Regions from separate parts of the Gordonia sp. p3-SID1431 genome, predicted to be linked through region 3. Evidence: predicted binding sites of a transcription regulator. Region 3 holds the regulator's gene; each other region holds the start of a gene.
What was found. Region 3 encodes LexA, which represses DNA repair genes until DNA is damaged. Its sites were predicted from a motif close to CGAACANNTGTTCG; they were not measured.
Positions count from the first base shown of each region.

Region 1: M4D77_RS05355 (SAV_6107 family HEPN domain-containing protein) is a predicted target of LexA. The motif match lies at 2,823-2,836, and genes of this name have one in related genera.
Region 2: M4D77_RS13490 (HNH endonuclease signature motif containing protein) is a predicted target of LexA. The motif match lies at 3,395-3,408, and genes of this name have one in related genera.
Region 4: M4D77_RS17150 (HNH endonuclease signature motif containing protein) is a predicted target of LexA. The motif match lies at 3,479-3,492, and genes of this name have one in related genera.

Region 1 is NZ_JAMBDT010000012.1:52,894-58,913, reverse strand. It holds gene M4D77_RS05370 (LppM family (lipo)protein) at 1-217, opposite strand, end outside; gene M4D77_RS05365 (NAD(P)/FAD-dependent oxidoreductase) at 283-1,902, opposite strand; gene M4D77_RS05360 (N-acetyltransferase) at 1,905-2,579, opposite strand; gene M4D77_RS05355 (SAV_6107 family HEPN domain-containing protein) at 2,945-3,418, shown strand; gene M4D77_RS05350 (DUF3040 domain-containing protein) at 3,585-3,986, shown strand; gene mraZ (division/cell wall cluster transcriptional repressor MraZ) at 4,507-4,947, shown strand; gene rsmH (16S rRNA (cytosine(1402)-N(4))-methyltransferase RsmH) at 5,222-6,020, shown strand, end outside.
Region 2 is NZ_JAMBDT010000047.1:26,785-32,804, reverse strand. It holds gene serS (serine--tRNA ligase) at 1-590, shown strand, start outside; gene M4D77_RS13495 (EamA/RhaT family transporter) at 605-1,540, shown strand; gene M4D77_RS13490 (HNH endonuclease signature motif containing protein) at 1,646-3,364, opposite strand; gene M4D77_RS13485 (TetR/AcrR family transcriptional regulator) at 3,628-4,203, opposite strand; gene M4D77_RS13480 (VOC family protein) at 4,277-4,696, shown strand; gene M4D77_RS13475 (GMC family oxidoreductase) at 4,837-6,020, shown strand, end outside.
Region 3 is NZ_JAMBDT010000021.1:49,302-55,321, forward strand. It holds gene M4D77_RS07800 (DeoR/GlpR family DNA-binding transcription regulator) at 1-338, opposite strand, end outside; gene M4D77_RS07805 (phosphoenolpyruvate--protein phosphotransferase) at 488-2,197, shown strand; gene lexA (transcriptional repressor LexA) at 2,175-2,879, opposite strand; gene M4D77_RS07815 (LysM peptidoglycan-binding domain-containing protein) at 3,105-3,644, shown strand; gene nrdR (transcriptional regulator NrdR) at 3,744-4,244, shown strand; gene hrpA (ATP-dependent RNA helicase HrpA) at 4,218-6,020, opposite strand, start outside.
Region 4 is NZ_JAMBDT010000074.1:17,934-23,953, reverse strand. It holds tRNA gene M4D77_RS17165 (tRNA-Sec) at 1-61, shown strand, start outside; gene selA (L-seryl-tRNA(Sec) selenium transferase) at 200-1,516, shown strand; gene selB (selenocysteine-specific translation elongation factor) at 1,527-3,320, shown strand; gene M4D77_RS17150 (HNH endonuclease signature motif containing protein) at 3,523-5,145, shown strand; gene M4D77_RS17145 (zinc-binding alcohol dehydrogenase family protein) at 5,170-6,020, opposite strand, start outside.

The DNA of each region.
Region 1 (6,020 bases), on a different contig from region 3:
GGTCGAACTGCGGTGTCCCGCGCGGATTGTCCGGGGTGGTCGCCACGACGACGCTCCCCGAGTAGCGATCTCCCACCGTCGTCGACCGTTCGAGACAACCGGCCATCAGCGGGGAGAGAGCGACGAGAGCGACGGCCACCGCGGACGGCAACAGGCGCCGGGCTCGGCGGGACCCGGGCGCACCCGGTACGGGATTCGACGAACGCACGGTGCTCATCGTGCCAGACCCCGGCCGGACCGCGGGGCACCCGTCACACCGCGCCGCGTCGGGTGTCGGCGGTGTCAGGGCCGACGGCCGAGACCCCGACGCCCGCGTCGCAGCGCCAGGTGGGCGGCGATGTAACCGCTCGCGCCGGTGACACCTCCGCCGGGGTGAGTCGACGCTCCGGCGAGGAGCAGGCCGTCGGCACCGGGGACGCGGTGTCCGGCGAGGTCGGGGGTGGGACGCCACATGAACATCTGGTCGATGGACATCTCGACATGCATGATGTTGCCGCCGATCAGGCCCAGCTCATCGGCCAGATCTCGCGGCGTCTGGACGTACCGATGCGCGACCGACTCGGCGAAACCGGGCGCGTGGCGGTCCACCTCGTCGACGACGGCCTTCGCGGCGCGGTCCGCCGCGGCCGGCCAGTCGCCGTCGGCCAGCCGGTACGGATGCCACTGTGCCCAGAGATTGATGACGGAGCGGCCCGGGGGCGCGAGCGTCGGATCGATCGCCGAATAGCTCATCGCGACCACGGCCGGGCGCGGCGGGAGCTCGCCCACCGACGCCGCGGCATGGGCTCGGGTGAGGTGGGCGCGGTCGGTGACCAGCAGTCCGAGAGCCGAATGGACGCCGTGCTCGGGCAGGTCGCCGGGCAGCCCCTGGTAGTCGGGCAGGCCGGTCGTCCCCAGGCGAACCGCCATCCCGATCCCGCTGCCCACGACGATGGTGCGTCGCCACCGGTCGATGACGCCCGCGTCGAAACCGCCGGCGGCGAGGAGGTCGAGCGTGGTGAGCACGTGGCAGGCGTGGATGACTGTTGCGGCACAACGGGATTGACCCGTGCTGGTGAGCACCCGCCAGTGGTCGCCGCAGCGGGCGACGGAGACCGCGGGGTCGCCGCAGGAGACACGGCCGCCGTCCTGGTGGATTCGGTGCACGAGGGCCTCGGTGAGTGCGCCGCTGCCCCCGATCGCGCGTCCGGGCGGGATTCGGTGCATGAGTGCGGCGAATCCGATCATCGGCGCCGTGCCCGGTGCGCTCATGGGCGGTCCGGACTGGGCGCCGAACCACGCGAGTCCCGCCTTGAGCTGTTCGGACTCGAAATACTCGTCGAGGAGGGAATCGCCGGAGGCCATCAATTCGGCGGTCAGGTTCAGCACCCGGCCGCCGCGCCGGCCGAACAACCCCGTGCGTGCCGTGGTGGCGGTGCCGCCGAGCCCGCCGAAGGCCCGGCCGAACTTCCCCATCGTCGCGGGTTGGTAGAACGCATCCATGACCGCCCGCGCCCGCGGCGTCCACATCTCCACGAAGCGTCGATATGCGGCGGCATCGGCTGCACCACAGGCGTTCTCGATGGAAGCGCACGTCGCGTCGAGGTCGGTGCGGAAGACGATCGGCGGGGCGGTCGCGGTGGCCGGGACGAACGCCCACGGATCGCAGTCGATGTAGCGCAGGCCGTGCGCGGCGAGGTCGAGGTCGTCGAGAACGGGGGAGTGACGGATCATCAGATGCGACGACGACCCCCGGTCGACCCGATGTCCGGGGAACCGTTCGACGGTGGAGACCGCGCCGCCTGGGATGTCGTCCCGCTCGAGTGCCTCCACATCCCGTCCGGCCTGTGCCAGGTAGGCCGCGGCGATCAGGCCGTTGTGGCCCGCGCCGATGACGACGGCGTCACGCCGTGTGCCGTGCATCGTCAGCTCCCGGTACCGGCGCGGCGGGCGGCGGCCGGGGGTTGCAGTTCCAGGGGGAGCGGACGGCCGAGGAACGCGAACGGACGCGGATCGCCGGTGAAGGTGAAGTGGCGCAGGACGTCGGTGAAACCCATCCGCCGGTACAACGACCACGCGCGGTTGTCCTCGGCGGGGATCTCCGGGGTCGACAGCAGCACATGGCGTTCGGGCCGGTCGGCCAGCAGCCGGGCGAGGAGCCCCTGGCCGATACCTCGGCCCTGAGCGGTCGGGTGGACGTGCAGCTCGGTGAGCTCGAAGTAGTCGCGCGCGATCGCCTCGACCGTCTCGGGCGGTCGGCCCGTCTGGCGGAGTCCGAGCCGCAGCTGCTGGTTCCACCATTGACCGGTCGCGCCGGTGTAGCCGTAGGCGATGCCGACGAGCAGGTCGTCGGGTCCGAAGCCGACCGGCGGACCGACCCGGCGCCGCGCGGCCGGCATGGTCCGCGCCTCGTGTGGGGTCACCGTCTCGACCGCGCCCATCGCACGCCATCCGGGCCGCGCGATGTGTTCGCGCCAGAGCCCGGCCCGATGGATCTCCGTACCGCGCGGATAATTCATCGCGGTCACGTAGATCTCCAGGGCCGGCTCGAGCCAGGCCCGGGCGTCCTGGCCACTCAGGCTCACCAGGCGGATGGTCAACGGATTTCCGTTCTCTGCATCGTTCGTCCTGCGTCGTCGACCTGCAGACGAGGTCGGCTGCCGCTGGGGCGGGCCGCCCTCTGCCGGGGGCATCGCGTCGCAGGCCACTTCCGGGAATTGTCCTATCGATGATGCACACTCGGCAGGAATCGGCCCGCAGGTGGTGGCGTTGTACTCCCCGGCGGGGGTTTCGGGTCACAGATGTCTTGAACGCCGACGCCGGGATAGCTATATTGAACGTGTCGAACGGATGTTCGATGAATGTGCCTCCGCAAGCTGTTCGCGTTCATCCGACGACACGGTCCGGCGGCGGACGAGGGAAGCGTCTGCCGCCGGACACAGCCCATACGCACGAGGAGGACGACATGGCCAGACACCGCAGCGCCACGGCTCTCACCCACGCGGCGCCCGTCGACCCGGTGATGGTCGGTCGAGCGCGCGATCTCCTCGAGCGTGCACACGTGCTCTTCGACAATGCCGACGGCGTCGACGACGACGTCGAGCGGTTCCGTCAGCTGTACCTCGTTGCCCTCCGCGCCTCGGGCGCGGCCCTCGCCGTGCACGAACCGGTCGGGACCGTGCGGCGCAGGACGTCGAACGCCTGGACCCGCATCGGTGTGGTCGCCCCAGAGCTGGCGCCGATCGCCGCCCGGTTCGCCGCGCTGTCGCCGGTTCGGATGAAGATCGAGTCCGGGATCATCCGCACGATCGACCCCGACAGCGTCGCCGGCATGCGGCTGCTCGTCCTCGACTTCCTGCGTCGGGTCGAGACGATGGTCATCGCCTACGAGCAAGGAAAACTCGGTGCCGAAGCGCCGCAGATCGGCGCGACGGCGTGAATCCGGCCACACTTTGCGGTTTCTGGCACCGCCCGGTCGTCGGCAACAGCGAGTAATGGTGGTCGCGGTCGATTTCACCTCGTATCATGGGACGATATAGGCGCAGACGCCTTTCCGGTCGCGGGTGACCTTCGTCGGCGTCACGGATCAGTGAGAAGGAGGGTCGGTGCCACTTTCGGAGCACGAGCAACGCATGCTCGAACAGATCGAGAGCGCGCTGTACGCGGAAGACCCCAAGTTTGCGTCCAGTGTCAAGCGTCGGCGCCTTGGGAAGTCGAGCGGTCGTCGTCGCCTGCAGGCGGCAGCGGTCTTCGTCGTCGGCCTGGTGATGCTGGTCGGCGGACTCATCGTCAACATCAACATCGGCGGATTCCCGATCGTGAGCCTCCTGGGCTTCCTGGTGATGTTCGGGGCCGGCCTCTTCGCTCTCTGGGGAGACAACAACACCGCCGAGGCGGGCTCGTCGTCGACCAGGTCCGGCAAGAAGCAATCGGGGTCGTCCGGCGCCAAGCGCAAGCTGTCAGAACGCATGGAGGAGCGATTCAATCGCCGGTTCGAGCAGGAGTGATCCGCTGATCCCGACTCCGCGTTCGTCGATCGGCTGACCGACTCCCGCAACTTCGCATATTCGACTGAGCCGCGTGCCTGCGGGCACGCGGCTCTTTCATGTCCTCGATTGCTCTCCAGAGCACGCTGAACGGATCCGGGCGCACGGTCGACGGGATCGAACGCCCGGTCAACGGTCCTCGCGCTTCCATACTGGCGATCCCCACTTCTCGCCACCGGCGATCCCCACTTCTCCCCACCGGGTCGCCCCACTTTGCCCCACTAGAGGATTTACGCCTGGAATTCCCGCCTCTCGGACCTCATCGGTATCTCTGGTCACACGCTGGTTGCCCTTCTTTCCGCCCATGACGCGCCGGCGACACGCGCGTTCATCGTCATCATGAGCTCTCTGAACTGGGAATTTGCTGTCAGTGGGTGAATGCGGGGGCGGTGGGGGTGGAAAGTGGTGGAAAGTGGGGTACTGTGGCATCACTGGGTGAGGCGAGATACGACGCGGAACCCGGTGGGCAGGAGGTGTCGACGTGTCCGTGCGATTCGTCGGTACCTACACGCCCAAATTGGACGACAAAGGGCGGCTCACGTTGCCCGCCAAGTTCCGCGATGCACTGGCAGGAGGGGTAGTGGTCACCAAAGGCCAAGATCACAGCTTGTCGGTGTACCGGACCGAAGAGTTCGACGCGATAGCCGCTCGGATCGTCGAGGCGTCTCGGAACGACCCTGATCTGCGCGCGTTCCAGCGAACGTTCTTCGCCGGTTCGGAAGAGCAGCGACCGGACGGTCAGGGCAGGATCAGCCTGTCCGGCGACCATCGCGTGTACGCGGGGTTGTCCAAGGAGTGCGTGGTGTTCGGCAGCTTCGATCACCTCGAGATCTGGGACTCGGCCGCATGGAACGAGTACCAGACGCGGCACGAGGAGAACTTCTCGGCCGCCAACTCCGCCGCGCTGAACGCGGTGCTGTAGCCGGAGGACCGGCCCGCCACACCGCCGAGACAGCAACACCAACGACAGCAACCGACCAGAAACCGACCGAAGAGACAGCAACCGATGGGCGAGTTCGGTGCCCAGCGGCTTCGGGTGGCACGAGGCCCCGGCCCGGTGGCGACCCTGGCGTACTTCCCCAACGCCAGGTGCGTGATCGGGTCGGGACCCCGCTCCATCCGACCGCCTGCTCTCGCCGACCCGAGGCATCCGCCCACCGCCGATACCGCATACATGCCGATGGGGGGTCTTCATCATGGTCGATGCCGAGGACGAACCGCGTCGGTCCGGCGAGTTCGGCCACATCCCCGTCATGGGTGCGCGCATCGTCGAACTGCTGGCCCCCGCGCTGGATTCCGACGATCCGCGCGTCTTCCTCGACGCCACGCTCGGCGCGGGCGGGCACAGTCAACTGGTTCTCGAGTCGTTCCCGAACGTCCGCGTGGTCGGCATCGATCGGGACGCCTCGGCACTCGAGATCGCCCGCGAGCGCCTGGCGTCGTACTCCGACCGGATCTCGCTGCACCAGGCCACCTTTCACGAGATCCGCGACGTGATGGACGCAGCGGGGGAGTCGGTCATCGATGCCGCACTGTTCGATCTCGGGGTGTCGTCGATGCAGCTGGACCAGGCCGGACGCGGTTTCGCCTATGCGGTGGACGCGCCGCTCGACATGCGCATGAACTCCGACGACCCGCTCACCGCCGCCGACGTGCTCAACACGTACTCGCACGGCGAATTGGCCCGCGTGCTCTCCGATTACGGGGAGGAGCGCTTCGCCGGCCGGATCGCCTCGGCGGTCCTGCGGGAGCGGGACAAGGAGCCCTTCACGACCAGCGCGCGTCTCGTCGAACTCCTCTACGACGCCATCCCGGCCGCCACCAGGCGGACCGGCGGGCACCCGGCGAAGCGGACGTTCCAGGCGCTGCGCATCGAGGTCAACCACGAATTGGACGTCCTGCGTGAGGCTCTGCCGGCTGCGCTGGACGCGCTCGCCGTGGGCGGACGGATCGCCGTGATGAGTTACCAGTCTCTCGAGGATCGGAGCGTCAAGC
Region 2 (6,020 bases), on a different contig from region 3:
TGGTCGGCACGTCGGAGGTGCCGCTAGCGGGGTACCACATGGACGAGATCCTCGACCTGTCCGACGGTCCGAAGCGTTATGCCGGCTGGTCGACATGCTTCCGTCGTGAGGCGGGCAGTTACGGCAAGGACACCCGCGGCATCATCCGCGTCCACCAGTTCGACAAGGTCGAGGGCTTCGTCTACTGCCGGCCCGAGGACGCCGAGGCCGAGCACCAGCGCCTGCTGGGCTGGGAGAAGGACATGCTCGCCGCCATCGACGTGCCGTACCGCGTGATCGATGTCGCGGGCGGCGATCTCGGCTCGTCGGCTTCGCGCAAGTACGACTGCGAGGCCTGGGTGCCGACGCAGGGCACCTACCGCGAGTTGACCTCGACGTCGAACTGCACCACGTTCCAGGCACGACGCCTCTCGATCCGCTACCGCGACGAGAACGGCAAACCGCAGACCGCCGCGACGCTCAACGGAACACTGGCGACCACCCGATGGCTGGTCGCGATCCTCGAGAACCACCAGCAACCCGACGGTTCGGTCCGGCTGCCCGCCGAACTCGCGAAGTTCGTGGGCGCCGACGTGCTCACCCCGCGTTGAGCTGAGCTCGTGTCATGACCGCCGGCATCGTGATCGCGGTGATCGGTTCGCTGGCGTTCGCCGCCGCCGCGGTGCTGCAGGCGCTGGGCGCCGAGAAGGTCGCGCAGCGCGCGGCGATCCGTGAGGAGCGCCGTAGGTCCGCCGCCGCGCATCCGTCGTTGCGCTCCACGGCGGCCACGATGCTCACGGTGCCGTTTCTCGTCGGATTCGTCTTCGACATCATCGGTTTCGTCGCGACCATCGCGTCGGCACGGCTGATCCCGCTCTTTCTGTCGCAGACGATCATCTCCGCACGGCTCGTGGCCACCGCGCTGCTGGCGATGGTGGTCCTGAAAGTCGGCCTGACGCTGCGGGATTGGATCTCCGGGGCGGTGATCGTGCTGTCGTTGGTGCTGCTCGCGCTCTCGGCGGGTCGCGAAGGTGTGGAGCACGATGCGTGGATGCACTGGGCGGTACTCGTTGCCGGACCGGCTCTGATCGCGCTGGGCGTGATCGTGATGCGCCGCTTGCGTAAGCACATCGCGGCGGTGACCGGTCTCATCGCCGGGGCCGTCTTCGGTGTGATGGCGGTGGCCTCTCGCATCCTGGACGGTCTCGACCCACTCGATCTGTCGGTGTTGTTCACCGACCCCGCGCTGTATGCGTTGCTGCTCAGCGGGATCGGCGGTTTCTACCTGTTCACCGTGGCGCTGCAGACCGGCTCGGTCAACGGCGCGGCCGCCGCGCTGGTCGTCGGTCAGACGGTCCTGCCCGGGGCGGTCGGCATCGCGTTCCTCGGCGACGTCACGCGTGCCGGATGGGGTCCGGTCGCGATCGTGGCCTTCATCGGCGCAGTTCTCGGCGGCGTCGTGTTGGCGTCGTCGGGTGCCGTCACCGCGGTCGAGACGGCCGATGCGACGAATGCGCCTCGTGGGTACGGCCATCCGCCGCGCGAGGTCGAACGGCGGTGAGGAGCTGACCAGGCACGCGCCGGATGTGGCTCACGCGCTCGATGACTAGGTCGGCCCGTCACCGATGGTCGGCGAGTATGCGTGCGAGTGCTGCTTCGACCGGGGTCAGCGGTGGGCTGGTGTGGTGCTCCGGCGGAGTTCGCGGATGGACGAGTACTCGGTAGGTGAGTTCGAGACGGAGGCCGCGGTCGCCGTAGCTGACGGCGTCGGGGTGCGACTGGTCGCCGGGCCCCCTGCTCCCTGAGGAGTGCCCGGAGCTTGCGGAGGGCACGTCAGCCCTGCTCCCTGAGGAGTGCCCGGAGCTTGCGGAGGCGCGTCACGAAGGGTCCGACGACCAAGGCTGCGAAACCCTCGTGTTGGTGGTCCGTGGATCTCGTCGCGTATGTCGCGTAGGTGTTCTGCGAACCGCCGGGGTATGTCGGGTCGGCGGTTGATGTGTTCGGGGTTGGGCGGCGCGCCGGGTTCGGCGTTGAGTCGCCAGGCGCAGCGGCCTTCGTCGGGTCCGGACCGGACCACCCGGGTGGTGAATTGGCCGGGCTGGTCACCAACCATCCGGTTATGACGGGGACAGGCCGGGGCGAGGTCGTCGATGTCGGTGAGACCACCCTTGGCCCAATCCTTCTGTGCGTGATGCATGTCGACGTGGGTGGCGGGCTGGTCGCAGCCGGGTGCCGAGCACACTTCCCCGTCGGGGCGGGCGAAGGAGACGAGGCGTTGTTCGCGGGTGGCGAGGCGTCTGCCGCGGCCGAAGTGCAGGGGGACGGTGGTGTGATCTTTGAATATTGCCAGCCAGGGTTGCGCGTCGGCGGCCAACCGGATGACGTCTTTGATGGGGAGCAGGGTTCCGGTGGCGGTGGTGGCGAGTCCGGCTTCGCGGATGAGGTCGCCGAGGTCGGCTTTGATGATCAGTTGCACGGGCAGGCCGCGGTGCGACGTCCCGAGTGTCCCGTCTGAAAAGCCGGCGGCGAGTGCGGCGTCGAGGGCGTCGTGATTGGTCTGGGCGAGGGTGCGGCCGTCGCGGTCGGCCGCGAGCGCGAGGGCGTCGGGGTCGGCGGTGCCGGCGGGTCCGCTGGGTGAGGCGGGGTCGTCGGGGTTGTTGAGTCCGGGTTTGCCCCACACGGCGAACATCATGGTGAGCCGGGCGTTCAGTTCGGGGGTCAGGGTGCCCGATATTTTGGCGGTGCCGTCGGCGCGTTGCCGTCCGATCCACACACCGCGGCGTCGTTTCTGGTCGGTGTCGTCGGCCAGGGTGCCGTCGGGGTCGAGGTGGGCCAACAAGCGCGCCCCGAGTTGGGTGATGTCGGCAGGCGTGTGGGCTTCGGCGATCTCGGCCATCTGCCGCTCGGCAGCGACCTTCACATCGTGCTCGATGGTGCCGGGGATGCGGTCGAGGACATCGAGTGCGGCCTGCACGTGCGCGGTACCGACCGCGCCTTGTTCGAAAGCCTGGGCGAGGCAGGGGTATTCGGGTGGCAGGAGTTCGCCACCGAGACTGGTCCGGCGGGCGGTGGCGTCCATCTGCTTACGGCGGCGCATCGGGTTCGACACCCGCAGCCGGTGGGTCATGAACTGCATCAGGGTGCGGCAGCCCGCTTTGCGAGGCAGATCACGAGTCTCGACCTGATCGATCTGCCGGTCACCGGCAACGGTCAGACGTGCGATGGCGCGTTCGGTGGCAGAGGCGACTTCAATCAGTTCTTCGTCGGTGCACGAGGACAAGTCGACGGTCTGTAGTTCGTCGAGGTTCGCGTGTAGTTCGGCGACGAGTTCGGCCGCGCGAGACACGGGCGCGCCGTGGTCGGCGAGTGGTGTGGTGCTGGGCATGACGGTCACCTCCCCCGAGAACCCGTGCTGCGAATGTACGTTCGAGTGTACACCAATACGGACGCATCGCAAGCCAAAAACACTGTTGTGCAACGCTATTCGGTGCCAGAAACTTGTCGGTGCCGTGTGGTACGGGTGCGTAGGACGTGCATTGATCCCATCGATCCTAGTCCGACCGGCGAATCTGTCCGTGGCTCACGGCACGTGCGTTGAGGTTGTGTGCTTGCGTCAATAGTGCTGTGTCGCACTATATTCTGGTCGGTTCACATGATCGCGCCGAGCAGCCGATCCAGTGCGCGGTGGGCGCGTTCGCGTGCGGTGTCGTCGGCGGGATGCCGGGCGAGCCAGACGGCGGCCTCGTTCATCGCACCCGACAACAGCATCGTCATCACATCGACCAACTCGCCGTCGACGCCGACCGCCACGAGGGCCTCGCGCAGATGGGTTGCCGACCCGGCCTCGTCGAGTCGGCGCCACTCGTCCCAGCCGACCACCGCGGGTCCGTCGATCAGCAGGATGCGTATGGCGGGCCCGCTGGTGATGGCGTCGACGAAGGCGTGCGATCCGGCGCTCAACTGACTCGCCGGGTCGGTGCCGGCGGCTTCGGCCGCCGCGACGACCGCATCGGCGACCTGCTGGTGGCAGGCCGCGGCCACCGCCGCGAACAGCGCGCCCTTGTTGCGAAAGTGGTGGTACACGGCGCCGCGGGTGACGCCTGCGGCCTCGGCGACATCGTCGAGGGACACGTCGGAGAATCCACGATCGGCGAACTGGCTGGTGGCGGCGGTGAGGACGGCACGGGCCGTCTCGGCTGCGGCCGCGGCGGAGGCTCTCGGCACGGAAGGTTCCTTTACGTACGTTGCGTATGTATAGTCGGCCATACAAACACATCGTACGTAAAGGAGCTCTGACATGACCGTCACCAGCGTCTACCCGGTTCTCATGTCCACGGACGTGGCCGCGGCCTCAAACTTCTACCAGCGGGTTCTCGGCTTCGAGGTCACCTTCTCCGCGGACTGGTACGTCAGCATGCGCACCGGCGTGTTCGAGCTGGGGCTCGTGGATGCGACTCATCCGACGATCCCCGAGGGCCACCGCCGACCCGCCGCCGGACTGCTGGTCAACATCGAGGTCGACGACGTCGACGTGCTCTACCGGCGTCTCACGGACGAACACGGACTCCGTCCGGTACTCGAGTTGCGCGACGAGGACTTCGGTCAGCGGCATTTCATCGTCGAAGGTCCCGACGGCGTACTCCTCGACTGCATCCAGCCGATCCCCGCGGTCGGTGAGTTCGCCGACGCCTACGTCGCCGACGTGTCGACGAACTGATCTCGTTCACTGATTCCGAATAGGTAGCTCTGCGAACAGTTTCCGGAGACTCTCGAGGTGACGCGCGTTGCCGCTGAGCTCTGTTGTGTTGTCGCGTATCCGAGTATCGTGCACCTCGGACGCCGACCGAGGACTCGCCGATGACCAAAACAGCATCGAGAAGTGCGGATTTCGTTGTGGTCGGCGCCGGATCCGCGGGGTCGATCGTGGCGTCGCGCTTGGCATCTGGCGGTGCCAGTGTCGTCGTGCTCGAGGCCGGTGGGACCGACCGCCGTCCTGACGTCGCGCTGGCCATCGGTCTGGCATCGGTGTACCAGCGGGCGAACTGGCTGTATCCGTGCGCGGCCGACCCGAGCAAAGACGGTTGTGTCGACTCTGTCGCCGCCGGGCGCATCGTGGGTGGAAGTGGGTCGATCAACGCCATGGTGTATGTCCGTGGGCGCGCCGAGGACTACGACCGTTGGGCGGAAAACGGTTGTCCTGGTTGGTCATTCGAGGAGGTTCTGCCGCACTTCCGGGCCATCGAGGACTGGGTCGACGGCCCCGACGAGTATCGCGGACGTGGCGGGCCGATCAGTGTCACCTGGTGTGCGCACCGACATCCGATCGACGACGCGTTCATCGATGCGGCGGCGACAGCCGGGTACACGCGGAATCCCGACCACAACGGCGCGACGCAACTCGGGGTCTCACGCGCGCAGGTGAATCAGAGGCGCGGGCTCAGGTCCTCGTCTGCGCGCGAGTACCTGCACAGATCTGGTCGTTCAGATTCGTTGTCTGTGCGTCGTCGGTCCCAGGCCGTCGAGATCACGTTCGCGGGCTCCCGCGCGACAGGGGTCAGGTGCGCCGACGGCAACTGGTACCGAGCCCAGCAGGAGGTCGTGCTGTGCGCCGGAGCCATCGGCACGCCCGCGCTCCTACTCCGTTCAGGTGTGGGTCCATCCGGATCGGTCGCCCGGGTCCCCGGCGTCGGTCAGAATCTCCAGGACCATCGCGTGGTGACCGAGGCGTGGCGATCGAAGGTACCGACCATCAACAGCCTCGGCCCGGGCGATTTCGTCCGCGCCGTGGCGGATCTGATCGCGCGCGGACGAGGTGCGTTCACCGGTGTGCCTTTCGAGGCGGAGCTTTTCACCGACGACTTCCAGATCGCGATCAGCCCCATGCACTACACGATCGACAAGATCTCTGGACGGACCACACTCGAGCGCACCGACGGATTCAGTGTCTCCACGGTGGTGCTACACCCCAACGGTCGCGGCCGGGTCGGCGTCGTCGGCGGACGGCCCCTGGTGGAGTTCGAACGACTGGCTGACCCGGACGA
Region 3 (6,020 bases):
GCCTCGGCCGCACGGTAGGTGGTGGTGCCGGCGTCGAAGAGCACCGAACCGCCGTCGGGCGGCAGGAACCGGATGGCCGCGCGGCCGATCGCGGTCTTCTGCTCGATCTGGCTCGACTCCCGTTCGTCGATCCCGAGCTCGCCGAGGGTGCGCATGATCTCGGCGCGTACGGCGCCGCCGTGGACCCGCTGGAGATGTCCGGCGCGTTCCAGTACCGCGAGATCGCGTCGGACGGTCTCGCTGGTGACGTCGAATTTCTCGGCGAGCGCGGCCACGGATGCCCGCCCCGCGAGGCGCACCTCGTCGACGATCGCCTGTTGTCTCTCCTCGGCGTACACACGGCTCCGATCTCCGGTTTCGACCACCCCGCTTGTTGAGGCGTGTGGGATTGGATGTTGTAGTAATTGTGTTTACGCCTGTTTGTGTTGACAAGTCAAGCACTTTTTGTAACGGTGGTCACATCGATAGTCGAGTGAGAGGCAAGACGATGGCGCAGATCCTGACGGGAACCCCGGTGGTCGGCGGGTTGGCCCACGGTCCCGCGCTGTGGCCGGGCGAGCGACCCGACCACTCGCCGGAGAAGCTCGGCGTCGGTGTGGAGATCGCCGAGGAACGGCGCGCCGACGAGGTCACGCGCTTCGCCACCGCGGCCGGCGCCGTCGCCGCGCGGCTGCGCACGCGCGCGTCGCAGAACACCGGGGTGACGGCCGAGGTGCTCGCCGCGACGGCGGGCCTGGCCGAGGACCGCGGCTGGATCGGTGCCGCGACCGCGCTCATCGGCAAGGGCGCCCCCGCCGAGGCCGCTGCCGTCGCGGCCACTGAACAGTTCGCGGCGGTGTTCACCAAGCTCGGCGGACTGATGGCCGAGCGGGTCACCGATCTCAACGACGTGCGCGACCGGGTCCTCGCCGAACTGCTCGGCCTACCCGAACCCGGTGTGCCCACTCCGGAGGTGCCGTCGGTCCTGCTCGCCGACGACCTCGCGCCCGCCGACACCGCGGGCCTCGACCCCACGAGCACCATCGCCCTCGTCACCCGGCTCGGCGGACCGACCAGCCACACCGCGATCATCGCGCGCCAGCTGGGGATCCCGTGCGTGGTGGCGGTGGCCGACCTGGATGAGATCGAGCCCGGCACAACCATTCTCGTCGACGGCAGCACCGGGCGGATCGAGGTGGAGCCCGATGTCGAGGCGGCCCGGGCTCGCGTCGACGAGGATCGGCGTCATGCCGCACTCGTCGCCGGCTGGACCGGTCCGGGGCAGACCGCCGACGGGGTGGCCGTGGCGGTGCTCGCCAACGTCGCCGACGGGTCGTCGGCACGCGCCGCGGCCGGGTACCCCGTCGAGGGCGTCGGGCTCTTCCGCACCGAACTCGCGTTCCTCGAGCGTGCCGACGAACCGTCGGTGGACGAGCAGGCCGCGATCTACCGGGAGGTGCTCGATGCGTTCGACGGGCAGAAGGTGGTCATCCGCACCCTCGACGCCGGGTCCGACAAACCGCTCCGGTTCGTGACCCATCCCGATGAATCGAACCCAGCGCTCGGCGTGCGGGGCGATCGGATCGCGCTGGCGCACCCCGAGATCCGCGCGCATCAGCTCGACGCGATCGCGCAGGCCGCGTCGGGGTCGGCCGTCGCGCCGTGGGTCATGGCGCCGATGATCGCCTCGCCGGCGGAGGCGCGCACCTTCGCCGCCGAGGTCCGCGGCCGTGGTCTGGTCGCCGGGGTGATGATCGAGGTGCCCGCGGCGGCGATCCTGGCCGAAGCCGTCCTCGCCGAGGTGGACTTCGTGTCCATCGGCACCAACGATCTGACCCAGTACACGATGGCGGCCGACCGGATGTCGGCCGATCTCGCCGGACTGACCGACCCGTGGCAACCGGCCGTGTTGAGCCTCATCGCGGGTGTCGCGGAAGCGGGCGCACGTCAGGGAAAGCCGGTCGGGGTGTGCGGCGAGGCCGCCGCCGATCCGAACCTCGCCTGCGTGCTCGTCGGTCTCGGGGTCACCTCGCTGTCCAGCGCGCCTGCTGCTGCCGCGGCCGTGGGGGCCCGGCTCGGCGAGGTGTCCGCACCGGACTGCCGGGCCGCCGCCGAGGCCGCCCTGGCCACCTCGGATCCCGCCGCGGCGCGCGCGGCTGCCGCGGCGGTGCTCGACGGTTCGGTCGGTGGAGAGGTCAGACTCGCCGCATCACGGTGACGACCTTGCCGAGGATGACGGCGTCGTTGCCCGGGATCGGATCGAACAGTTCGTTGTGCGGCATGAGCCAGACGTTGGGGCCCTGACGCTTGAAGGTCTTCACGGTGGCCTCGCCGTCGATCATGGCCGCGACGATGTCGCCGTTGTCGGCGACGTTCTGCTGACGGACCACGACCCAGTCGCCGTCGCAGATCGCGGCATCGATCATCGACTCGCCGACGACGCGCAACAGGAAGAGCGATCCCTCGCCGACCAGCTCACGGGGCAGCGGGAAGACGTCCTCGACGGCCTCCTCGGCCAGGATCGGACCGCCGGCCGCGATACGGCCGAGCACCGGCACGAAGGTCGGCTCGGGCAGCTGACCGGCCGACGGGGTGTCCGGCGACGGTGTGTCACTCGGGGCGATGTTGACCGCACGGGGACGGTTCGCGTCGCGCTTGAGCAGCCCCTTGCGTTCCAGCGTCCGCAACTGATGGGCCACCGACGACGTCGAGGCCAGGCCGACCTCGTCGCCGATCTCCCGGATGCTCGGCGGATAACCGCGCTCGCGCACCGAGCGGCGGATCACCTCCAGGACCCCGGCCTGTCGCGGGGTGAGTGAGGCCTCGGCGGCGGCGGCGTCGAACGGGGCCTCGTCGTCGGCGCCCCGCGCTCGGCCGCGCCTATCGCCGGTGTCACTCATGTTCGGTTCCTCTCGTCTTCGGAACGTGCTGGTAGATGGCTTGCGCCGGGTCCGAGCCTAGCGGAGTGCGACCGGCACCTCAAACATTTGTTCGATGTGTCGCGAGACTTTGTCGGGATGTCGTGCTACAAATTCGAACATCAGTGCATCGAACATCTGATCGATGTTCGAACACCGACTGCCACACCCCGCACGATCCCAGACACTCGAACACCGGAGGGCACCATGCGCACCGCCACTCTCGTCGCTCCCGTCCGCACCGACCGTCCCGATGCCGTCCGGGCGCGCACCGACCGCGCCGATCGCGTCCGGACCCGCGCCCCGCTGTCCGACGGCGGCCGCCCGGTAGACAACCGGCCGGCCGGCACCCGACCGCGGGGTGCGTCGCCGGTGACCCCGCGGGTGGGCGGCACCCACTGTGGCTCTCCGGTCGGGGTGCGCGGGCGTGGCCCGGTCGGACCCGACGCGGCGGTGTTCCGTCGCCGCCGCCGCACCGCGGTCGCGCTCCTCGCCGGCGTCGGGCTGGCGTTCGTCGTGTGGGTGTTCGGTGTCGTGGGCCAGAACTACTCGGACTCGCTGACCCCGTCCGCCGTGAGTGCCGAGGTCGTCCACGTGCGCTCGGGGGACTCGCTCAGCTCGATCGCCGGCCGGGTGGCACCCGAGATGCCGCGCGAGGTCGTGATCGACGAGATCGTCGCGATGAACGATCTCGGCTCGAGCGCGCTGCAGGTGGGCCAGCCCCTGCTCACCCCCCGGTACCGCTGAGGCCGGGCGGTATCCTCGATGTCACAGGGGCCGGCCGACAAGCGGCGGGGCGCACGCTTCGGGTGCGTTCCAGCGTCCCGCGACCTGCGTGAGGACACGATGCGCTGCCCCTTCTGCAAGAACGACGACACCAAGGTCATCGACTCGCGTGTCGCAGATGAAGGGCAGGCCATCCGCCGCCGTCGCTCCTGTGTGGAGTGCGGTCGCCGGTTCTCGACCGTGGAGAGCGCCGTGCTCGCGGTGGTCAAACGCAACGGCGTGACCGAACCGTTCAGCCGGGAGAAGGTCATGCGCGGCGTGCGGCGAGCCTGTCAGGGCCGCCACGTCGCCGAGGACGCGCTCGCGCAACTCGCCCAGCAGGTCGAGGACACGGTGCGCGCCAGTGGATCGGCCGAGATCCCCAGCAACGAGGTCGGACTCGCCATCCTGGGTCCGCTCCGCGATCTCGACGAGGTGGCGTATCTGCGCTTCGCCTCGGTGTACCGGTCGTTCGACTCGGTGGAGGACTTCCAGCGCGAGATCGACGACCTGAAGGCGGCATCGGGATCCGGGAGCGCGCTCGCCGAACCCGTGTCAGCCGAGTCGGTCCAGAGCTCGTAGGACCCGTTTCTCCGACACCGGGAACGCGGTGCCGAGACGCTGGGCGAACAGCCCCACGCGCAACTCCTCGACGAGCCACTGCGCTTCGTCGTCGACCACCGCCCGCCGGTGCTCGGGTACCTGTTCGAGGCGTTGGGCCCACCGTTCGACGACGCGATCGACGGCGGCCACCCCGGCCTGGTCGCGTGCTGCGGACGCGGGTAGTGCCTCCAGACGTGCTTGCGCGCCGTCGAGATAGCGCGGCAGATTCTCCAGGTGGCGTCGCGCGGTAGCCGCCACGAATCCGTCGAACACGAGGTGGGCGACCTGTTCGGCGACGTCGTCGGCAGCCAGCGAACCGGCGTGCCGGTCGATCGCCGCCCGCAGCGGGGACATCCGTTCGAGGGCTGCGACGGCCAGCGAGAAGTAGTCCGGTGCGGCCGCGGCGACCCGTGGCCGGATCCGTTCGAGCAGCGCCGAGAAGGATTGTGGTGAGCGAACCGCGGCGAGCTCTGCGTCGTCGATGTCGGCGACCGTGTCCCGAATGGCCCGTCGGGTGCAGTCGGCGAGCAGTGCCTCGGTGGTCGAGTACGGGCTCTGGCTCAGGGCGAGTCGTTCGACCGGACTCAGCGAGCCGGCGATCCGCTTGTGCAGCGGAGGTATCGCGAGGTCGAGGAGGGCGACGATCCCGCGTCGCAGGAGGCGGTCCCGTGTCTCCGGGCTAGCCGCATCGACGACGACAACGCCGCGCGCGTGGCCCTTCGCGTCGGAGACCACGTCGATCGTCGGGTACCGGGTCAGCCGCTGCCCCGCGACATCGACCGTCGTCTGCTCGGCGAGCGAGCCGATCCCATCGGCGGTCCAGGTCTTATACAGGTTGCGCGACACCGTCTTCGGCGCCGCGGGCGTTCCGGTCTGCTGGAGTTCGGGCAACGAGTCGGCGCGGGCGACGATCCGTCCGGAGTCGTCGGCCACCGCGAAATGCATGCGCAGGTGCGGCGGTACCCGGTCGGTGTCGAAATCGCCCGCGGTCACCCGCATCCCGGTGATCGCCGAGAGCTCGCGGGCCAGCCCGGTGGTGAGCGGCTCCTTGCGCGGGGTGAGCCGGCCGAGCGCGAGTTCGGCGAATCGCTGCGCGGGCGACATGCTCTTGCGGAGCTGTTTCGGCAGCGACTTGACCAGTGCGGTGGCCAGTTCGGCGCGCATGCCCGGGACCGACCAGTCGAAGCCGGCCGGTCGGACATGGGGGAGCAGTGCCTGCGGGATCACGACGGTGACGCCGTCGTCGGGTGCGCCCGGTTCGAACCGGTAGCGCAGTTCGAGTCGGGTGTCGCCCTGCTGCCAGGCGCCGGGATAGTCCGTGGGGGCGACGTCGGTGCCTCCCGTGACGTCCTCGGGGCGCAGATCCAGCAGATCCGGTTCGGCCCGGCGGGCCTTCTTCCACCAGGTGTCGAAGTGCCGGGCCGAGGTGACGTCGGACGGTAGCCGCTGGTCGTAGAACTCGAAGAGCTGGTCCTCGGTGATCACGAGACCCCGGGTGCGCGTGCGGTTCTCGACGTCCGAGGCGGCCTCGAGAAGCGTGCGATTGCGGTCGAAGAAGGCGTGCTGCGTCCGCCAATCGCCCTCGACGAGAGCGTGCCGGATGAACAGCTCCCGGGAGACCACCGGGTCGATGGGGCCGTAGTCGACGCGCCGGCGGGCGACGAGCGGGACCCCGTAGAGGGTCACGCGTTCGTAGGCCATCGCCGCTCCGCGTTTCGCCGACCAATGCGGCTCGCTGTGGGTGCGCTTCACGAG
Region 4 (6,020 bases), on a different contig from region 3:
TCAAAACCGAGGAGGTCGAGTATCTCGGCCTGGCGGGTTCGATTCCCGTCCGCCTCCGCCAGGGGGGTCGACCGTGACCCCCGCCGGCTGAGCCGGTGACGAGCGAAGCGAGAGCCACCCCCGCCGGCTGAGCCGGAGACGAGCGAAGCGAGAGCCCACCCCCCGCCGGCTGAGCCGGTGACGAGCGAAGCGAGGAGCCGTGTCGAAGCCCCCCGTCACCGATCCGCGCCGTCGAATTCCGCGAACCGACGCACTGTTGGCCCTGCCCGCGGTGTCCGCGGCGCGTGCACGACTGGGCGACACAGCGATTCGCGACATCATTCGCCAGGCCCAGGACGCGGCCCGCCGCGGCGAGACGCCACCGGATGACGTCGAGCGGATCGTCGTGGAATCGGTCAGCGCGTCGTATGCCTCGTCGATCCGCCCCGTGCTCAACGCCACCGGGGTCGTCGTGCACACGAACCTCGGGCGGGCACCGCTGTCACCCGCGGCGCTCGACGCCGTCGGCGCGGCGTCGGGTTACGTCGACGTGGAACTCGATCTCGAGTCCGGCACCCGGTCGAAGCGCGGGGCGGCCACCCGCAGCGCTCTCCTACGAGCCTGTCCCGCAGCGGAAGACGCGCTGATGGTCAACAACGGTGCGGCCGCATTGGTACTGGCGACGACCGCGCTGGCGGCCGGGCGTGCAGTCGTCATCAGTCGTGGCGAGATGATCGAGATCGGCGCAGGTTTCCGGCTCACCGAACTGATCGCGTCGACAGGCGCCCGGTTACACGAGGTCGGCACCACCAACCGCACCCACGCACGCGACTACGCCGACGCCCTCACCGACGACGACGTCGGAGCAATTCTCAAGGTGCATCCGAGCAACTTCCGGGTCGAGGGCTTCACCAGCGAGACATCGCTCTCCGAGCTGCGCGGCCTCGCCCGGGCGCACGGCGTGCCCGTCGTCGCCGACATCGGCAGCGGACTCCTGCAACCCGACCCGCTGCTGCCCGACGAACCCGACGCCACCACGACACTCGAATCCGGCGCCGACCTCGTCATCGCCAGCGGCGACAAACTCCTGGGCGGACCACAGGCCGGACTCCTCCTCGGCGATGGAGCGCTCGTTCAGCGTCTCGCGAAACACCCACTCGCACGGGCCGTTCGCGCGGACAAGCTGGCACTGGCTGCGATGGAGGCAACCGTCGGCGGGCCACGACCCCCCGTCTGGGAATACCTCCACGCCGATCCCGACAGACTTCGCGTGCGTACCGAATCCCTGGGCACGGCAGTCGGATTCCCGATCGTCGCCCATGACGGACGGGTGGGTGGCGGTGGCGCACCCGGCGTGCCGCTGCCGGGGTGGGCGGTGCGGCTTCCGGTCGCAACGGCCGCCCGCCTACGCGTCGGCGATCCGGCCGTCCTACCCCGCGTTCACGACGACGCGTGTCTGGTGGACCTGCGCTGCGTTCCCGAAGCCGACGACGTGCGGGTACTCGCCGCGATCCGACAGGCTCTGGGCGCGTCGTGAAGTCGCGCTCGTGAAGTACGTGGTGGCCACCGCCGGACACGTGGACCACGGGAAGTCCACACTGGTGCGTGCTCTGACCGGGATCGAGCCGGACCGATGGGAGGAGGAACGACGCCGCGGGCTGACGATCGACCTCGGTTTCGCCTGGACCACACTGCCTTCCGGTGCCGACGTGGCCTTCGTCGACGTCCCCGGCCACGAGCGGTTCATCCCGAACATGCTGGCCGGCCTGGGCCCGGCGCCCGTCGTCCTGTTCGTCGTCGCCGCGGACGAGGGATGGAGCGCCCAGTCCGACGACCACCGTGATGCCGTCGCCGCCCTCGGCATCGAGTACGGGCTGCTGGTCATCACCCGAGCCGACCGGGCCTCGCCCGACCGCGTTCGTGAAGTGATCGATCTGTCGCGTGATCGCCTCAGCCGCACCGGCCTTTCCGATGCGCCGGCGGTCGTGGTGTCGGCGCCCGATCGCGTCGGAATCGACGAACTGCGCACACGGCTCGACGCCGTCTTGGCCGGGACATCACCGCCGTCGACCTCGGGGCGTGTCCGGTTCTGGATCGACCGGGTCTTCACCCGCACCGGCGCCGGCACCGTCGTCACCGGCACCCTATCCGCCGGGACCATCTCGGTCGGCGACACCCTGGACCTGCTCACGGTTGACGGCCGCCGGCGACTCGATGTCCGTGGATTGCAGAGCGAGGGTGCAACTCTCACCAGCGCCGGCCCGGTCAGCCGAGTCGCGATCAATCTGCGCGGCGTCGGCGTCGACGACGTCTCGCGCGGCGACGCACTCGTGACGCCCGGAGCCTGGCACACCTCCGCAGTCGCCGATGTCCGGCGCGTGAGCGGCATGTCCTTCGAGGAGGCACCGGAACACCTCGTCGCACACATCGGCACAGCGGCGCTACCGGTTCGGTTGCGCCCCTTCGACGGCGACCACGCGCGTGTGACCCTCGCCCGTGCCGTGCCGATGTCGCGGGGCGATCGGGTGGTGCTCCGGGATCCCGGCCAACGGATTGTTGGCGGTGGCGTCGTGCTGCACCCCGATCCCCCGGCGCTGACCCGGCGCGGCGACGCAACACGGCGCGCTGCCTCGCTGGCGGCCATGTCCGACGGCGCCGGGGCCGCCGAAGAAGTGCATCGGCGTGGCGCGATGCGCGTCACCGATCTGACGCGACTCGGCCTGGTCGACGACGCCGAGCCCGCTCCCCACGGCGTACGAGTGATCGGCGAGTGGTGGGTCGCCGAAACCTCCCTCACCGCCTGGGCGGAACGGCTTCACGCCGCCGTCCGCGAACTACATCAACGGGACCCGTTGTCGGCCGGGCTCTCTGCGGCCGGCGCACCCGCGCTGCTCGGGCTCCCGGACACGACGCTGCTGGCGACCGTCATCTCGGAAGCCGGGCTGTCATCGTCCGACGGGCACCTGGCAATCCCGGGTCACAAGCCCTCCCTGGGTGATGCCGACGACGCGGTCAGCGCACTGGAGCGCCGGCTCGCCGACCACCCGTTCCGTGCACCCGAGGCCGATGACCTCACCGCACTCGGCTTGGGCGCCCGAGAACTCGCCGCCGCCGAGCGCACGGGCCGAATTCTCCGTTTGCGCGACGGTGTCGTGCTGTTGCCGACCGCCCCCGCCCTGGCGATGCGCATCCTCGCCTCGCTCGATCAGCCGTTCACCACCAGCGCCGCTCGTCAGGCGCTCGGAACCACTCGGCGCGTGGTCATTCCGCTACTGGAGTACCTCGACGCCCGCGGTTGGACCCGCCGTCTTGACGCCGGGCACCGGGAGGTCGTGCGCTGAGCAACGGGCGGTGGTCCTGTCGTACAGGTCGCCGTGTGAATCGCGGGAAGAGCTTCCGTCCGAGGCCCCTACCACACGACACCGACAAGTCGACATCAACGAATAGCATTGCACAGCAGTATGTTTGGCCTTGCCGCACGTCTGGATTGGTGTACACTCGAACCTACATTCGCAGCAACGGTTCTCGGAGGAGGTGACCGTCATGCCCAGCACCGCACACGTCGGTGGCGACTCGACAGCGCCGCAACCGCGTGCCGTTGAGTTGGTGGCCGATCTCCACCGCACCCTCGACAAATTGCAGACCGTGGATCTGTCGCCGTGTACCGATGCCGAACTCGCTGAGGTGGCCGCGGAGACCGAACGCGCCATCGCTCGTCTGACCGTCGCCGGGGACCGGCAGATCGATCAGGCCGTCGCCCGCGACCTGCCACGCAAGGCCGGCTGCCGCACCCTGATGCAGTTCATGACCCACCGGCTACGAGTGTCGAACCCGATGCGCCGCCGTAAGCATATGGACGCCACCGCCCACCGGACCAGCCTCGGCGGCGAGGTCCTCCCACCCGAATACCCCTGTCTCGCCGAAGCGTTCGCACAAGGCACGGTCGGCACCGCGCACGTCCAGGCCGCATTGGACGTCCTCGACCGCATCCCGGGCACCATCGACCACGACATCAAGGTCGCCGCTGAACGACAGATGGCCGAAATCGCCGAAGCCCACACGCCTGCCGAGATCACCCGGCTCGGCGCGCGGCTGCTCGCCCATCTCGACCCCGACGGCACCCTGGCCGACGACACCGACCAGAAACGACGCCGCGGCCTGTGGATCGGTCGGCAACGCGCCGACGGCACCGCCAAGATATCGGGCACCCTGACACCCGAACTCGTCGCCCGGCTGACGATGATGTTCGCCGTCTGGGGCAAACCCGGACTCAACAACCCCGACGACCCGCAGTCGCCTCGCGGACCGGCCGGCACCGCCGACCCCGACGCCCTGGCCTCGGCAGCCGACCGCGACGGCCGCACTCTCGCCCAGACCAATCACGACGCCCTCGACGCCGCACTGGCCGCAGGCTTCGCCGACGGAACACTGGGAACCTCGCACCGAGGCCTGCCCGTGCAACTGATCATCAAAGCCGACCTCTCCGACCTGACCCGCGAAGCCGGACTCGCCACCACCGCCACCGGAACCCTGCTGCCCATCCGGGACTTGATCGCGATGGCCGCCGACATGCAACCCTGGCTCGCGATCTTCAAAGACGCCACCACCGTCCCCCTGCACTTCGGACGGGGCAAACGCCTCGCCACCCGCGAACAACGCCTGGTCTCCTTCGCCCGACCCGACGGCGAGGTGTGCTCGGCTCCCGGGTGCGATCAGCCCGCCACCCAGGTCGAGCTTCATCACGCCGAACGAGACTGGGCCAAGGGCGGACTCACCGACATCGATGACCTCGCACCGGCCTGTCCCCGCCACAACCGCATGGTCGGCGACCAACCCGGCCAGTACACCACCCGGATCGTCCGGTCCGGGCCAGACGAAGGCCGCTGCGCCTGGCGACTCAACGTCGAACCCGGCGCACCGCCCAACCCCGAATACATCAACCGCCGACCCGACATACCCAAGCGGTTGCAGGCCCACCTGGCACAGGTGCGGCGAGAGATCCACGGACGCACCACGTCCGGCGACGAGCCACGCCCACATGACGCGCGCCGCTCATGGCTGAAAACCAGCCACGTCATCGACGTCCGACCACCCCGACCCGGACCACGCACGCCCCGGCCCTCCCTCGTCGAAGCACACCTCATGGAGTTACTCGCCACCTCGTGAAGTTCGCCGGCTCATCCGCGGTGGTCAGCGCGTGAGGACCACCTTGCCGATCGCCCCTCCGGATTCGGAGACTCGGTGCGCTGTACGAAGATTCTCGATCGTGAAACCAGCCAGTTCACGGTTGACAGTGCTGCGAATCTTGCCGGCGTCGACGAGTTCGGCGACCCGGCCGAGGATCTCGTGTTGTGAGTCGTCTTCCGGTGCGAACAACGGCTTGGAGAACATCAACTCCCAATGCCAACTCTGGCTCTTCTGCTTCAGCGGGAGGGTATCGAGACCTTCGGGCTCGTCAATGGCGACGACCTGACCGTGTACACCCATGATGTCGGCATAGGACTCGACATTTCCGTCCGAGTGGGGCGAGAAGATGTAGTCCACACCGCGCGGAGCGTATGCCCGCACGTCCTCGCGCAGGCGTCTCGGGTCGACGACGTGGTGGGCACCGAGTCCTCGCGCCCATTCCTGCGACTCAGGCCGTGACGCGGTTGCGATCACGGTGAGATCAGTCAGGGTCCGGGACAACTGAATGACCATCGAGCCGACGCCCCCGGCACCCGCCACCACGACGATCGTTCCCGAGTCCGCGGAATTGACCCGCAGCTTCTCGAACAACGACTCCCAGGCAGTGATCGTGGTCAACGGCAGTGCGGCAGCCGCGCCGAAGTCGAGGGACGACGGTTTGCGCCCGACGATCCGCTCATCGACAAGATGGAACTCGGCATTCGTTCCCGGCCGATCGATCGAACCGGCGTAGTAGACCTCGTCCCCGACGGCAAACCTCGACACCTCGTCGCCGATCCCGACGACAATCCCCGCCGCGTCGAATCCCAGAACACGCGGCGGATCGGAGTCACGCAGGCCTGCACGCACTTTGG